DNA from 2 places in the Devosia rhizosphaerae genome. Region 1 is predicted to be linked to the other one. Evidence: riboswitches for the same ligand, from Rfam matches in the RefSeq annotation. Region 1 holds a riboswitch; the other holds the start of a gene.
What was found. A riboswitch is a leader RNA that binds a small molecule or an ion and turns the genes downstream of it on or off. The one in region 1 is predicted to bind FMN.

Region 2: linked by a shared signal. The riboswitch ahead of ribD (bifunctional diaminohydroxyphosphoribosylaminopyrimidine deaminase/5-amino-6-(5-phosphoribosylamino)uracil reductase RibD) and the one ahead of QOV41_RS13805 (DMT family transporter) in region 1 are both predicted to bind FMN.

Annotation. Positions count from the first base shown of each region.
Region 1 is NZ_CP126539.1:2,815,195-2,822,613, reverse strand. Features, by position in the region: gene QOV41_RS13825 (beta-ketoacyl-ACP synthase III) at 1-275, shown strand, start outside; gene QOV41_RS13820 (integration host factor subunit alpha) at 513-824, shown strand; gene QOV41_RS13815 (MerR family transcriptional regulator) at 852-1,307, shown strand; gene QOV41_RS13810 (hypothetical protein) at 1,304-1,558, opposite strand; gene QOV41_RS13805 (DMT family transporter) at 1,660-2,622, opposite strand; FMN riboswitch at 2,721-2,862, opposite strand; gene QOV41_RS13800 (acyloxyacyl hydrolase) at 2,952-3,545, opposite strand; gene QOV41_RS13795 (outer membrane protein) at 3,883-4,572, shown strand; gene QOV41_RS13790 (hypothetical protein) at 4,656-4,910, opposite strand; gene wecB (non-hydrolyzing UDP-N-acetylglucosamine 2-epimerase) at 5,085-6,233, shown strand; gene QOV41_RS13780 (MYG1 family protein) at 6,276-7,202, opposite strand.
Region 2 is NZ_CP126539.1:2,443,097-2,450,515, forward strand. Features, by position in the region: gene QOV41_RS12060 (hypothetical protein) at 1-119, shown strand, start outside; gene QOV41_RS12065 (flavodoxin family protein) at 406-1,011, shown strand; gene ribH (6,7-dimethyl-8-ribityllumazine synthase) at 1,047-1,499, opposite strand; gene ribB (3,4-dihydroxy-2-butanone-4-phosphate synthase) at 1,509-2,708, opposite strand; gene QOV41_RS12080 (riboflavin synthase) at 2,684-3,295, opposite strand; gene ribD (bifunctional diaminohydroxyphosphoribosylaminopyrimidine deaminase/5-amino-6-(5-phosphoribosylamino)uracil reductase RibD) at 3,276-4,325, opposite strand; FMN riboswitch at 4,407-4,554, opposite strand; gene QOV41_RS12090 (ABC transporter ATP-binding protein) at 4,697-6,361, opposite strand; gene QOV41_RS12095 (glutathione S-transferase) at 6,508-7,257, shown strand; gene QOV41_RS12100 (helix-turn-helix transcriptional regulator) at 7,261-7,419, opposite strand, start outside.

The sequences.
Region 1 (7,419 bases):
CGCTGGAAGCCGGTGGCTACACCGTGGATGATCTCGACTGGTTTGTGCCCCACCAAGCCAACAAGCGCATCATCGACGGCGCTGGCAACAAGCTCGGCTTGCCGCCCGAGAAGGTGATCATCACTGTCGATGTGCACGCCAACACTTCGGCAGCCTCGGTTCCACTGGCCCTCAGCGTCGCCGTTGCCGATGGCCGTATCAAGCAGGGCGATCTGGTCATGTTGGAAGCCATGGGCGGCGGCTTCACCTGGGGCGCTTCGCTCATCCGCTGGTAAGTGGTTAGCGCCGATTGACCTTAGGCGTTTCAAGGCGTTAGTGTCCCTGTGGGTGGAGGACATAGGTGCCAACGCCAACCGCATGAGGGTATTGCGGTGCCAATGGTGCTGACCGGAGCAGAAGGATTCCTGTGGCAGGGTCGGTCTCTCGGAGATCGTACCTCAAGCTTCTTGCTGGATGCCGGCAGGAGCTTGTTCCAGTAGGAATCCCAACCTTTCGGCAAGACGGGGGTGTGGATGACGCAGAAGACAGTAACGCGGGCAGATCTGGCCGAAGCAGTCTATGGCACGGTCGGATTGTCTCGCACCGAGTCGGCCGAACTGGTCGAACGGGTTCTGGAGCTGATCTGCGAAGCCCTGATTTCGGGCAACAACGTCAAGCTGTCATCGTTCGGATCTTTTCAGGTGCGCTCCAAAAACGAGCGGATCGGTCGCAATCCGAAGACGGGTGAAGAGGTGCCGATCCTCCCCCGACAGGTTCTTGTGTTCAAACCGTCCAACGTGTTGAAGTCCAAGATCAACAAATCTATGGTTAGTGCTGAAAACTAAACAGCATCCAGCGAGTCTCATAGGCCAGTGGACAAGTCCCCAGACGCCTTCCGGACCATCTCCGAAGCGGCCGAAGAGCTAGACCTGCCACAGCATGTCCTGCGCTTCTGGGAAACCCGATTCTCCACCATCAAGCCGTTAAAGCGCGGCGGTGGCCGCCGGTACTACCGCCCCGAGGACGTCATGCTGCTACGCGGCATCCGGCACTTGCTGTACGATCAAGGCTTTACCATTAAAGGCGTGCAGCGCATCCTCAAGGAACAGGGGGCGCGCTACGTCATCGCGGTGGGCGAGGGCAAACCGCTCGAAGACCTGTTGCCGATGATCGAGCAGGCCGAGGCCGCCGGTGACGAGGCTGAGTTGGAAGAGGCCCAAATGACGGCGAACCCGGCGCTGGATCAGGAAGCCCGCGATAAGCTCTCGGACGTGATGCGCGAGTTGCTCGAATGCAAGCGCATCCTGGAGCGGGCGCGCGAGACCTAGTCCCGGCGTTCCTCGCTGGTGCGGGGTGGCGTTTCCGCATCGGGATCGGGCGCTGCAGCAGGCTCTTCCTTGGGGAAGGCATAAAAGAAGTTGTAGAGCGAGTAGGCGAGTGCGGCGCCCACCAACAGGGCCCAGAAGCTGTCCTGTGTCCAGATCAACTCCCAAGCGAGCCATACTGCCAGGAATGCGGTTACCGCGATGCGGCGCCACAATGGGCGAAACCAGGTCGCTTCGGTGCTCTTGAGTGCCATGCTTTGCTCCTTTGTCGCCCTTCTACCCTAAATACAGCGTGGGAAAAGAGCATAGGCGCCCCGCATGGACCTGCAGGGCGCCTGTCTGCGGCAACTTGAACTTATGCGTAGCTAAGGCGACGACGATGGTCCGCCTCCTGCCAGAGGATGAAGCTCGAGGCACCAAGGATCAGCAGGGCGCCGGGCCAGAACAGGAGATCGGGCACCTGACCCAACACGATCCATCCCAGGATGACGTTGAGAGGCAGCTTCAGGTCGTCGAAGGGCTGCAGATAGGTGGCGTCGGCCGTGTTGTACGCCAGGCTCAGGAAATACTGCGCGCCCGCTGTAACCACACCAAGCAGAACGATCAGCCACAGAGCGTCCCCGGTCGGCAGCATGAAGTCAAAGCCGGTCGCAAGGCTTGCGGGCAAAAGCCCGGCGGGCAACAACGCCACTGCCATACCCAGCAGGAGGCCGATCAGGAAATGGTTGGGTGTGATTAGTACCAGCATGTAGAGCGTGAGCGACTCAGGCTCTTCGTCGCGCGTCAAATATTTGGTGATGACGGAGACGCTGCCCCAACACGCGGCCGCGAGCAGCGGCAGCACCGAGGCCCAGGTGAACTGTTCCGACCCGATTTGGCTCACCAGCACGGCCCCCAGGAAGCCTACCACTGCGGCACCAAGCCGTTGCGGGGTGAGCTTCTCACCCAGAAAGAGCGTTGCACCGGCGATAACAAAGAATGGTCCGGTCATCGACAGGGCGACCATCTGCCAGACGGGCACACCACTGGCAAAGCCGAACGCGAAGAACTGTACGCCCACCGCAGAAATGAACGCCCGCGCTTCATGAAGCACCGGGTGCCGCGTCTTGAGTTTGGAAAAACCGATCCTCCAGATCAGCGGCAGGGCCACCGATGTCGCCAGCACATACTGCCAGAACACCACCGCGGTGGATGGCACGCCCATCTGGTAGGTGACTATCGGCGTGACGATGTTGGTGATGGCGAAGGTAATTCCTGCGCCGAGCATGAACAGCGCGCCGAGCAGGGCGCCGTTGCGGGAAGAGGAAATCTGGTTCATCTCGTGTCCTTTCCGTAACCAGTTTCCTCAGGGTTACGGGAAGGAGTGGCATGGCAGGCCCAGCCGTAATCGGCGTGGGCGCTGACACACAGCGCTTATCCCGTTCTCTTTCATCCGGACTATACCGTCGGCTCCGGAGTCGCACCGGATCTGCTGACCCCGACTTGCGTCGGGCGCTCGCGGGCTTGGCGTTGCCGCCTTACCGCCGGTGGGGAATCGCACCCCGCCCTGAGAACAATGCAAGGCGTTACCCCTGCACCGGTCTAAGTAGGGTAGCCATCGCAGGGAAGCAAGGGGTCCGGGCCGGCCGACTGAGGGGTGCGTAGCGGCTAGAACTTCCAGCCGAACTTGAGGCTCAGATTGGATATGCCGGCATTATGTTCGCACAATCCGGCGTTCGACATGTGTTCGTAAGCCAGTGTCGCGGTCGCGTTTTCGGTCAGGGTCATGCCCACGCCGAAACGCTCATAGAAATTGACACGGCAGCCATACTTGCGTCGGCCAAGCGGAGCTTCATCGCCCAAATAGCCAGTGTGGATGGCGCCGCCGAATGTGCCTTCAAGATAAAGCGGCGTGTCAAAGAGCTGTGCCTGCCATGTCAGCCCCGCGTGGAATAGGCTGTCTTCCCCGCGCAGGTTCACCGTCGCACCAATCTCTGGGCGAGGGGACCCGATCCACCGAAACGCGTCGAGGTCTGGCGAGGTGAACAGAACGTCGAAATTGACGTCCTCTAGCCGATCCCAAACCCAATCCTGCGGGTTCTGCGGCAGCATGGTGTAATGCACCAAGTGGTAGGAGGCGCCGATGCGCACCTCATCGACGATATCGAGTACACCTGCCGAGGGAAGGTCTTGGGCAACGGCTGGCATGCTCGTGCCAGCTAGTGCAGCCATCAACAGCAGGCAGGATCTCAATGTCGCCATCGAACTCACTCTCGAACACGCATCTAGCAGGCAGCTGCTGCTAAGGACCCGCCAAACCGGCCCGTTTGCTTGCAGGCAAGAAGGAAGCATGGTTGTGGAGCCTTGGCAAGGACGGGCCGCTGACCCACACCGCGCCAGTCGATGACCACTGCTGTTCAAGGGTCCCACGGAAGGTGCCCAGCCCATCCGCTTCCCGCGGAATGAAAGGGGGCTCGGGAGTACTGTTGCTCATCTATCACGCATGCCTAAAACCTGCGCGGAGCAGCAGCATGGGTTTGACTTCAACCGTGGCGAGCTTAGCATTCCCTTACATCCCGCTGATTTGCCCGTGACACCCATGCCAAAAACTGCGGCCCTTGCTGGGCTCCTGCTCTTGACGTCTACCGCTGCTTTTGCCGGCGAACTCGAGGTCTCCGTCTACGGCGGGATGAACGAAAGTTCGCATACCCATGGCGAGCTTTCGAACGGGACGAGCGTGCAGGGCGGCTACTTCAAATGGGAAGGGCGCTCGTTCGAGGGGCCGGTCTACTATGGCGCTCGGCTGACCTACTGGCCGGAGAGCTTCGCCAGCTGGGGCCTAGCGCTCGACTTCACCCATGCTAAGGCCTATGCGGATTTAAGCCAACTCGGCGCGCCAGGCAATTACACGCGCCTCGAATTCACCGACGGGCTGAACCTGCTGACCGCCAACGCCCTTTACAAACATGATTGGGAAAACGGCCTCCGCGCTTATGTCGGGGCAGGGGCCGGCGTCAGCATTCCTCATGTCGAGGTCACAACTACTCCCAGCACTGTCGTGGGGGCCACCGAGACCTTCGAATACCAGCTAACCGGGCCTGCCTTCCAGGCACTGGCCGGCGCCAGCTATGAGTTCGCCGAGGATTGGCGTGTGTTTGGCGAATATAAGCTAAGCTATTCGGTTAACACCGCGCGCCTTGCCGATGGCGCGGGGACGTTCTCGACGAACTTCACCAGCCACCATGTGCTAGGTGGCATCAGCTACTCCTTCGACGCCGGCGAGTTCTAGAAAAGCGGGGCAGCAACACCGCGGTTCGCATCGTTTGCTAACGTGTGCGACGGCCTGGTCGCGGCATCAATCATGCTGCGGCATCAGCGGCTGACTGCTTGAAACGCCCGCACAAGGTCCTGCAGCTCGCGGTCCTTGGTCTGCTCTATATCTGTCGCCGGGGTGTAGCCGTCAGCCTCCAGGGCCCGCCTGAGCAGGACGTGAATGGCGGCAACCGGATCCGGCGGCGGGTCCTGCTCAAGACGCCACTTGTTCATCGCTGATGCGAGATCTTTGTCCATGTTCAAGAGAATCGTTACTTCTTCATCCAGCTGGATAGGGAGGTTACGCAGCAACATGTCGATAGCGGTCCTTCGGCTTCTTGCCAAGATGTCCACGCAGTATTCGCACGGCAAGTTCCGGCGTCCGGTAACGCTAACCCCCCGCAATTTTATCAATTTCGTCCTCTCTACGGCTCAGGGCAGAGCCACCTCGATGCATCTGACGGCCAATGTCCTGCGTTGCAGCTCCGTATGAGCATCGATCTGCAACAGCCCCAAGCCAAGCGGCTCCTGGTGGTTTTCGGTACGCGGCCGGAAGCCCTCAAGTGCTTTCCCGTCGTTCGCGCAGCGATGGCGAGACCTGGCATTAAAACCAGGGTCTGCATCACCGCTCAGCACCGGGAGATGGTGGATCGTATCGTCGAACTCACCGGCATGCCCGTCCACGACGACCTCGACGTCATGCGCCCTGGGCAAACACTCGCTGGGGTCACTGCGCAGGTGCTGGCGGGAGTGCAGGAGGTCATCGAAGCGTTTCGCCCGGACGCAATCCTTGTGCAGGGGGATACCACGACCGCAATGGCAGCAGCCCTCGCAGCCTTCTATCAGCGTATTCCTGTGGCGCATGTGGAGGCGGGGCTACGCAGCCACGATATCAATTCGCCTTTCCCCGAAGAGCTGAACCGGCGGGTCCTTGGCGAACTTGCGGAGTGGCATTTCGCGCCGACTGAGCAGGCGCAGCGCAATCTGCTGGCGGAAGGCAAGAAAGAGGCCAGCGTATTCGTCACCGGCAACACGGTCATTGATACCCTGCTGCATTTCTCCAAGGCTATGGATGCCGATCCCACCATCAGCGCCTCTTTTGCCCAGCGGTTTGCTTTTCTCGACCCCACGAAAAAGCTGATCCTGGTTACGGGTCATCGACGGGAGAATTTCGATGGCGGGATCGAACGGATCTGCACCGCCCTGAGCCAACTGGCCGCCCGGCCCGACACGCAGATCGTCTACCCCGTTCATCCCAATCCAAACGTGCGGGACATTGTTGATCGCCGGCTTCGGGGCACACCTAACCTGATCCTCACCGATCCGCTGGACTATCTGCCCTTCTTGTACCTACTCAAGCGCAGCTATCTGGTGCTCACTGACAGCGGCGGCATTCAGGAGGAAGCGCCTGCGCTTGGCAAACCGGTGCTGGTGATGCGGGAGAACACCGAGCGTCCAGAAGGGGTGGAGGCCGGTACAGCCCGCCTGGTCGGCACGGACGTCGACAAGATTGTCAGCACGGCTATTCAGCTCTTGGAGCAAGAAACCGCCTATCTTCAGATGGCTGAGACCCACAATCCCTACGGGGACGGGCGGGCAGGCGAGCGCATAGTCGACCTGCTAGCAAGCCGGATTTAAGCCAAGCGCCCAAGGGCCAGCCTTCAGCCCTCAACGGTCATGCTAATGCGGGGGATGGGCCTGGGCTTCGCTGACGGCCAGTTCGGCCATGGCGAGCGCAGCCTCGCGCGTCTTGGCTGCTGCCACGAAGCGCCCGTTGTGGCAGAAGCTGGCGCCAACCACACCCGAGGCAGCCTCGAGATCTGCATTGGTCAGCCCAGCCCAACTCGCCGGCAGATCGGCGCGCGTTTCGAAGCCCTCGTCGCCCCGCCGGATCGTCGTGACGCACCAGTCCCGATCCCGCGGATGCACGACAAACAGCAGGTGCTCGGCGCCTGCTTTAACAATAGCCGGACGGAAGGGCATGCCCATGGGCAGCTCAAGGATAGGCCTCGAGCCCGCAGCCTCGATGGCCTGGCTAACAATGCTCTCTGCCCGCAGCTTGGCGGCGTAGCGCGCCACCCGGGCTTCCACGAAACTGCGGGCAATTGCCAGCGCCCCATGGAACGCCCGGTCATCGGCTTCTGGCGTCTTGTCGTCGAACACTGGTTTCAACGTTTCGAGCAGTACCGGTAGCGTGAGGTCCGCCAAGGGGCCCGTGGGGCTTAGCGCGCCATTGTCCGTGAGATCTATCGGGAGCACGAAATCGGCGTCGAAGGCCGCATAGACCTCTTCGACATGCTCTGCGGGAATGCCGCTCGCTGCGAGATAGTCCCGACCGTGATGTCTCCAGACCAGCCCGAACGAGCTATAGGGCTGCCCATCCTCGCGCAGTGGGGCGCCCCGTTGATGATGATCGAAGATGGCGTGCTGCGGATCATAGGCGCCGCCCACATCATAGATGATGCGATCAGTGCTCGGCGTAATCCATTCAGGTGCCCGGCTGCGCACGATCGCGGCGTCCGGATGGAGCCGGGTAAGGACAACGCTGGAGAGCAGCTCATCCGCATGAAATCCGCCCGAATGGGTCACAAGATAGGCGATGGTCATGCGAACTACTTCAGTAAGAGGTTGCGAGTTGGTGCGGGTTCTCACGCGACGAGAGCTGAGGCGCTCGCAGGAAAGACTCCTTTGAACCAAGCAATACTCAGGTTATCCAGGGTTAACAACAAGTAAGCTGCATCGTCTCCTCCACCTCACCACTAACTCGTGATCTCTTCGTAACCCTAGGGTTGATGGTCATCACAGCAGAGATCAGTAGCCGAGC
Region 2 (7,419 bases), 370 kb from region 1:
CGGAAGACAAGGAACAGAAGGTCGACCCCATGTGGTCTGCCGATGAAGATGAACGGCGTCTTGCCATCTTCAAACGCGCCGCAGCCGGCGCCCGTAAAACGCTCCGGGGCCAGAACTGAGGCAATAGTCTCAGCGCATCGCGCACTCTCAACCAGCAAGCCGCCCAGTCTAACGGGGCGGCTTTGTTCTTTGCTCAGCACCAGATCTTTGGTGCGCCCATCAGCGAACAGGAGCTGCCAGACACATGGAGTGGATCTCGGCGCGCTCCCTCAGTGGAACGGCTTGGCAGCGGGCTGGTTGAGTACCTGACCACCGAATTGGTCGGGCACGTCGCTTCAGGGCAGCGGTTGGGCCGGACACTCGCACCGCTCGTGCTGGGCCAGGTTCGCCACAAGGAGTTATGACATGCCGCTAAGTGCCATTGCACTGAACTGTACCTTGAAGTCGTCGGGCTCGCCGTCTTCTACCGATCTCCTTCTAAGCCAAGTGCTGGAGGCCTTTCGCCAGGAAGGCGTGGAGGGTGAAATCCTCCGAGTTGCCGACTTCGACGTCAAACCAGGTGTGAGTTCGGATGAAGGCAATGGCGACCAGTGGCCACAGCTACGCCGGCGCATTCTCGATAGCGACATCCTGATTGTGGGAACGCCTATTTGGCTCGGGCAGCCCTCCAGCGTCTGCAAGCGGGTGCTGGAGCGCATGGACGCTTTCCTCGGGGAAAAAGATGACGCGGGGCGGCTGGTTTCCTACGGTATCGTGGCCGGCGTGGTCGTGGTGGGCAATGAGGATGGCGCCCACCACGTTTCAGCAGAGCTTTACCAAGCCCTCAACGATGTCGGCTTCACCCTGCCCGCGAATGCAGTGAGCTATTGGGTGGGTGAGGCCATGGGGTCGACGGACTACAACAAGCTGGAAGAGACCCCCGAAATGGTAGCGAGTGCCACCAAAGCGCTGGCGAAAAACGCGACACATCTGGCCCGTTTGCTTGGGAAAAGCCCCTACCCGGAGCAGTAGGTTCTCCCCTCTAAGCAGTTAGTTGCGCCTTGCACTCAAATCGATCGGATGGTCGCCAGCGCCTCGACACAGGCTGCGGCGGCTTCCCGGCCCTTGTTGTGGGCGTCGTCCCGGCTCCTGACGATTGCCTGTTCGTCGGTATAGGTGGTGAGAATGCCGAACGTCAGAGGCACGCCGGTGGCGAGCGAAGCCGACATCAGCCCCATGCTCGCCGCTTCGCTGATGTACTCGAAATGGGCGGTGTCGCCCTTGATGACGCAGCCGAGGCAGATCACTCCATCGAAGCGGCCACTCTGAGCCAGCTTCTGCGCGATTAGCGGGATCTCGAATGCTCCCGGGGCCGAATAAACGTTATCGTCGCCTACCGAGAGGCCCTGTTCAGCAAGATAGGCAATCGCCCCGTTCCGCAAACCGGAGGTGACCTCTTCATTGAAGCGGCTCACGATGATGGCCAGCCGCGTGGTGGCGGTCACAGTGTTGTCAGACATGGCGGAATCCTATTGATGGGTGAAGGTGTGCCCAAACTTCTCGCGCTTGGTGGCGAGATAGGCTTGATTGAATGGATTGGGTGGAATGACGAGCGGCCGCATCTCGCGCACGGAGACACCGAGGTGCTCCAGCGCCGTGGCCTTGGCCGGATTGTTGCTCAAGAGATCGAGTTGCTTGATGCCCAGCGACTGGAGTATTTGCGCCGCCATGCCGTAATCCCGAGCGTCGGGGGCGAAGCCCAGGGTCGTGTTGGCGTCGTAAGTGTCCTGGCCCTTGTCTTGCAGCGCATAGGCCCGGATCTTGTTGGCGAGACCAATACCGCGCCCCTCCTGCCCCCGCAGATAGATGAGGGCGCCGCCCTCGCTCCCAGAAATCAGGCGCATTGCCTCCTGAAGCTGAGGGCCGCAGTCACACCGCAGTGAACCCAGAGCATCGCCGGTCAGACACTCTGAATGCAGCCGAACCAAGGGTATGTCAGGCAATGGGTGCTTGACCACAGCGACGTGCTCGCTGCCATCCAAGATGGACCGGAATGCATGAACCCGCATGGGCTCGTCGGAAAAAACCGTGGGCAGTTCGGCACTACCGACTTCCTCGATCAGCTTCTCGGTGCGCAGCCGATGATCGACAATGTCCCTGATGCTTACCACGGCCAGTCCGTGGCGGAGCGCGAACGCCTCCAGATCCGGCCTGCGGGCCATCTGCCCGTCGTCTCGCATCACCTCGCAGATAACGGCTGAGCGCTGCAGCCCGGCAAGTCGCATGAGATCAATCGAGCCCTCGGTATGCCCGTTACGGACCAGAACACCACCATCCGCACTGCGAAGAGGAAACACATGGCCCGGTGAGACGACGTCCATAGGATTGACGGCGGGATCGGCGGCGACCTGAATGGTTCTGGCCCGGTCATGCGCCGAGATGCCCGTGGTGATGCCGTCGCGCGCTTCGATTGAGATCGTGAACGCGGTGGCCCGGCGGGCACGATTGGCTGATACCATAGGCGGCAAGCCAAGCCGATCCACCTGGGCACCTTCCAGCGCCAGACAGATCAATCCCCTGCCCTGCATGGCCATGAAGTTGATCGCTTCGGGCGTCACATGCTGGGCTGCCAGGATGAGGTCGCCCTCGTTCTCGCGGTCTTCATCGTCCACTAGCACGACCATCTTGCCGGAGCGGAGGTCGGCTAGTGCTTTGGATAGGGCTGACATAGGCGCTCCACATATTTGGCAATGACGTCGACTTCGACGTTGAGGGCGTCACCGACCTCAATGGACTGCAGGTTGGTGTGATCCCAGGTGTGGGGAATTATGGTCACAAAGAGCGACGCTTTGCCGGACACCGCATCGGTGATCCCGTTGACCGTGAGGCTTATGCCATTGAGGGCAATGGAGCCCTTCTCGACGCAGTAGCGCGCCAGCTCCGCTGGAATCTGGAACTCGAGACGACGCGATCCCGCTTCGGGCAAGATCGCGCTCAGAAAGGCTGTGCCATCCACATGGCCTTGCACCAGATGTCCCGAAAGCCGGGTTTCCAGGCGGACGGAGCGCTCCAGGTTGACGAGCTTTCCGGGCGCCAACCGCCCCAAATTGGTTCGATCGATCGTCTCGGGACTGACGAAGAACGTCGCCATCCCTTCTGACGCGAACGCGGTCACGGTCAAGCAGACGCCGTTGACCGCGACGCTCTCCCCCAGCTCTAGATCAGGATAGCCGGTCTCAAGCTGCAGCACGAGGCTTCCGCCTTGGCGCTCTATGGTTGTGACACGTCCCAGTTTCTCAATTATGCCCGAGAACATCGTGGTCCTTTTCCGTTAGCTCATGCAGTGCGCCGTCGCGCGGATGAATGGTGATGCGGTCTTCTGATCCGGAGGATCCGCCCTGCTCGATGAGAATGAGCTCGTCCCAAAGCGAACTCTTGAGCACCTCGGCGGTTAGGCGTGGACCCGCCTCGACTAGCACCTCCAGTGCTCCCTCCTCGGCAAAGCGGCGGAAGGCTGCGGGCAACGCGTCCTCGATCGACACGCTGAAGCCGCGCTCTCGGGCCGCATTGAGGTAAGCGGCAGGAACGCGCCTTTCTCGGTCAAAGATCGCCAGCAGTCGATGCTTGTGGAGGACGTCCGGCACGTGCCGAACGGTAAACTCCGGATTGTCAGCGAGTATGGTGCCCGAACCCGTCGCGATCACATCCGCCCGCCGGCGCAGGTGATGGGCAAAGGTCAAGGAGCGCGGTGAGGTGAAGGTCTTCTGTCCTGCAGGGGGTATCATGCTGCCATCTGGCCGCACCGCCCGTTTGACCGTCACCCAGGGCAAGCCGGTGCGGATGCGCTTATGAAATGGCGCGATAAGCCGCTCTGCCACTGGCAAGAGCTCGGCTCGGCGCGGATGCTGGAGATCGGCAAGGTAATGCACCTCCAGCCCTGCGTCCCGCAGGCGCTCGCCCCCAGAACCTACCACGCTGTCATTGGGATCTTGGCTGCCGATCCAGACGGCGCGCGCTGGGGTGGAGAGAATTGCATCGGTGCAAGGCGGTGTGCGCCCGGTGTGATTGCAAGGCTCGAGCGTCACCACGACGGTATGGATGCGCTCGACCAACCCTGCTTGGCGACAGAGGCTAATGGCAAGGGCTTCGGCGTGTCGCTCGCCAGCTTTCTGGTGGGCCGCGATGGCAAGTTCGTTTCCCTGCGCATCGAGTAAGACGCAGCCCACGGGAGGATTGGGTGCCGTGGCGCCTTCGAACGCCTTGGCAGCTTCGATTGCCCGCGCAAAAGCGCGCGCTAATATGGCGCCGCTCAGGGAAAGGTTGGGATCTGTCTGGTTTCGCCCCATGTTCGTCCTCATCTAGGTGACGAACTCAGGGCCAATGACAGGAAAAGCGCCCCTCCGAAACGAAGGGTCGCCGCTCACGTCATCTGTTCTCTTCCATCCGGACTATACCGTCGGCCTCGGAATTGAACCGAGTCTGCTGACCTCTCCATCAGGAGAGCGCTCGCGGGCTGATGCGCCAAATGGCACAAACACCGCCGGTGGGGAATTGCACCCCGCCCTGAGAACGTACCCGATCGACATGATCGGGCAGCCGCATGTAGGCCTAGAGGTGGCAGGATGCAAGTCGGTTCAGTTCCGCCGCAGAACTAACGTGATCGTTGGTTCGAGGGAACTGCGCTACTGGACTATGCTACTCGCGCAATTTTACTCCCCTACTTCCGCTGCAGCCCAATTCTGACGACCTTGTCGTCGGGTGCGATGACACTGAGACGGTGGGTGATCGCTATAATGGTGACTTCATCCCTGATGAGCCGCAATTGGTCCATGATGGACTTTTCCGACTCGGCGTCGAGCGCTGAATTGGCTTCATCCAGCAGCACGATAGCGGGGTCGCCATAGAGCGCGCGAGCAATGGCGATGCGCTGGCGTTCGCCACCGGAGAGCTTCAGGCCTCGCTCGCCGACGATGGTGTCAAAACCAGCATCCAAGCCTTCGATGAAGTCGAGGATTGCTGCCCGTTTGGCGGCGCGTTGGAGGCGGGCCGTGTCGAACGCGCGGCCCAGAACGATGTTGGTCGCCAGCGTATCATTCAACAGCACAATGTCCTGCGGCACCGCAGCCACCTGGGCAAACCAATCCGAGCGGGAGACCGCATCGAGATCAGTGCGGTCGACCGTAATGGTCCCGCTCGCCGGCGGCATGGCTTTCAAGAGCAACTTGAACAGAGTGGACTTGCCGGCGCCCGTGTCGCCCGTGATGTAGGTGATGGTGCCGCGCTGGGCGGTGAAGCTGGTTGGGGAAAGGCCGCGGCCATTGGGGTAAACGAACGAGACCTCGGTGAACGCGACAACGCCCTCGGTGAGGGCGAAGGGATGGCGGCTCGTCGGTTCCACATGAGCCTCTGCCTGCCACATCCGGGCGAAAGGAAGGAAGTTCGAGTAGGACTGGGCCAACTGCTGGATGGCCTGCCCCATCATCTGGAAGGGCATGTTGAGTTGGAGAAGGAGCGTGTTGAACAAGACAAGATCCCCCACCGTCAACTCGCCGGACGTGACGCGCGGAACCAGCAGCCAGAGGGTGATGGCGAACTGTGCGGTGAGCGCCAGGCCGAAAACAGATGCATATTTCACCTGGGTCGTCGCGTACCGCCCGAAGGCCTCGAGCACCGATCGCTCACGACTTGTGAACTGGCCAATCATCCACTGGTCTGACTGAAACTGACGCAGCGTTTCCATTGAGGATATGGCGTTGCCGATGAAGCGTGAGCTTGCCTGGGATTGCTCGATGGCTTCGTCGAGATGCGGCCGGGTCACCGAAGTCGCATGGGTAACGAGCGCCACGTACACCACGCCATAGGCAAATACGATAAGCGCGATGTCGAAGTTCAGCACGGTCCCGAGCAGGCCAAGAGCCAGGACAAGCTGTGCGACGCTGGGAAGGATCGCCGCGAGGGCAAACTGCACCACTATGTTGAGAGCGCTTGCACCCTTGTGCTGGGCACTTTCGATCTCAGCCGGGTTATGATCGAGAAAAAAGGTCGAGGTCTTCTCCACCAGTCTCGCGAAGAACGAGGTGGACGTGACGAAGTTCAGGCTCTCCGACGTCATGAATGTCAGAAAGCTGGACATCCGCTGAAAGGCGTAGGCAGCTCCCATGAGGACTGCGTAGACCATGAAGCCCCAGACAAGACCGCTGACCATTGTCGCGGAATTGAGCTGGTCGATCAGCCGCGAGAAGAGATAGGGAGCGCCGATACTGGTGAGCGTGCCAACCATGGTGGTGACAAGCACTGCGAGCAACGCCAGCCGAGCGGTCTTGAGGTACTTTGCGAGAATGGTGCGAAGTGGCGGCGAGATCAGAGCCAGGTCGATTTTCACGGTCACTTCCTCTCGCCGCGAGGTCTCGAAGCGTAGTCGATTCGGGAACTGCGCCAAGAAAATTGTGTGACTGGATGTAGATAGCGCCCAGAGGCGGACATCTTCGAAAGCCTGGCTCTTTGAGCCGCTGCAACGAACCCATCGCCATGACCCGCGTTGCCCTCACTGGCAACGGCACGTTCGGGAGACAAGAATTGGCCGATTATGAGCTTCTGTATTGGTCCGTCCCTTTTCGTGGACAGTTCGTACGAGCTGTCCTGGCATTTGCCGGCACGACTTGGACCGAGGGCGGAGATCAAAAAATCGCTGATCTGATGGAGGGGCCAATTGCGGACATGCCTGTGCCCTTCATGGGACCGCCCGTGCTGATCGATCGAAAAGCCGATTTCGCCATCGCGGAAATGCCGGCCATTATCCTGTATCTCGGCGAAGCGCTGGAGCTCCTCCCCGACACTCCGCAGCTGCGGGCAATGACCATGAAAATCGTCAATGATGCAAACGACGTCATTGACGAAATCACCCTCAACGGGGGCCAACAGATGTGGACGGAAGAGCGCTGGCGGGAGTACGTACCGCGCCTCAAGAAATGGATGAGCCTCTGGGAAGAGACTGGCCGGCGGTATGGACTTGAAGCCGATGCCGGCCACATCCTAGGCGGCAGCACGCCGGGCATAGCCGATGTGATTACCGCCACCCTATGGACCACAATGACCGAGCGCTTCAGTTCGGTTCGTGCGGTCTTTGAGGAAATGGCGCCCATGACGGCAGCCCTGTGCAGGAGGATATCGTCTCTGCCGTCACTCGCCGCCTTGGCAGATGACGCGCGCCGTGACTACGGAACGGCTTATGCCGGCGGGCAAATTGGTGCTTCCATGGCTAAGGTGCTGAACGGCTGAACCTCACCCACTTCTCGTCCCGCCCGTCTCCAGTTGCGCTATGTAGTCTCGCAGCATCGTGGCTCGGCGGGGGCGAAAGTTCTCGTCTCCCTTGCGGACACTCTGCAGGCGATCAAGCCGGAACATGCGGAAATCCCGCCGCAAGCAGCACCAGGCCAAAAC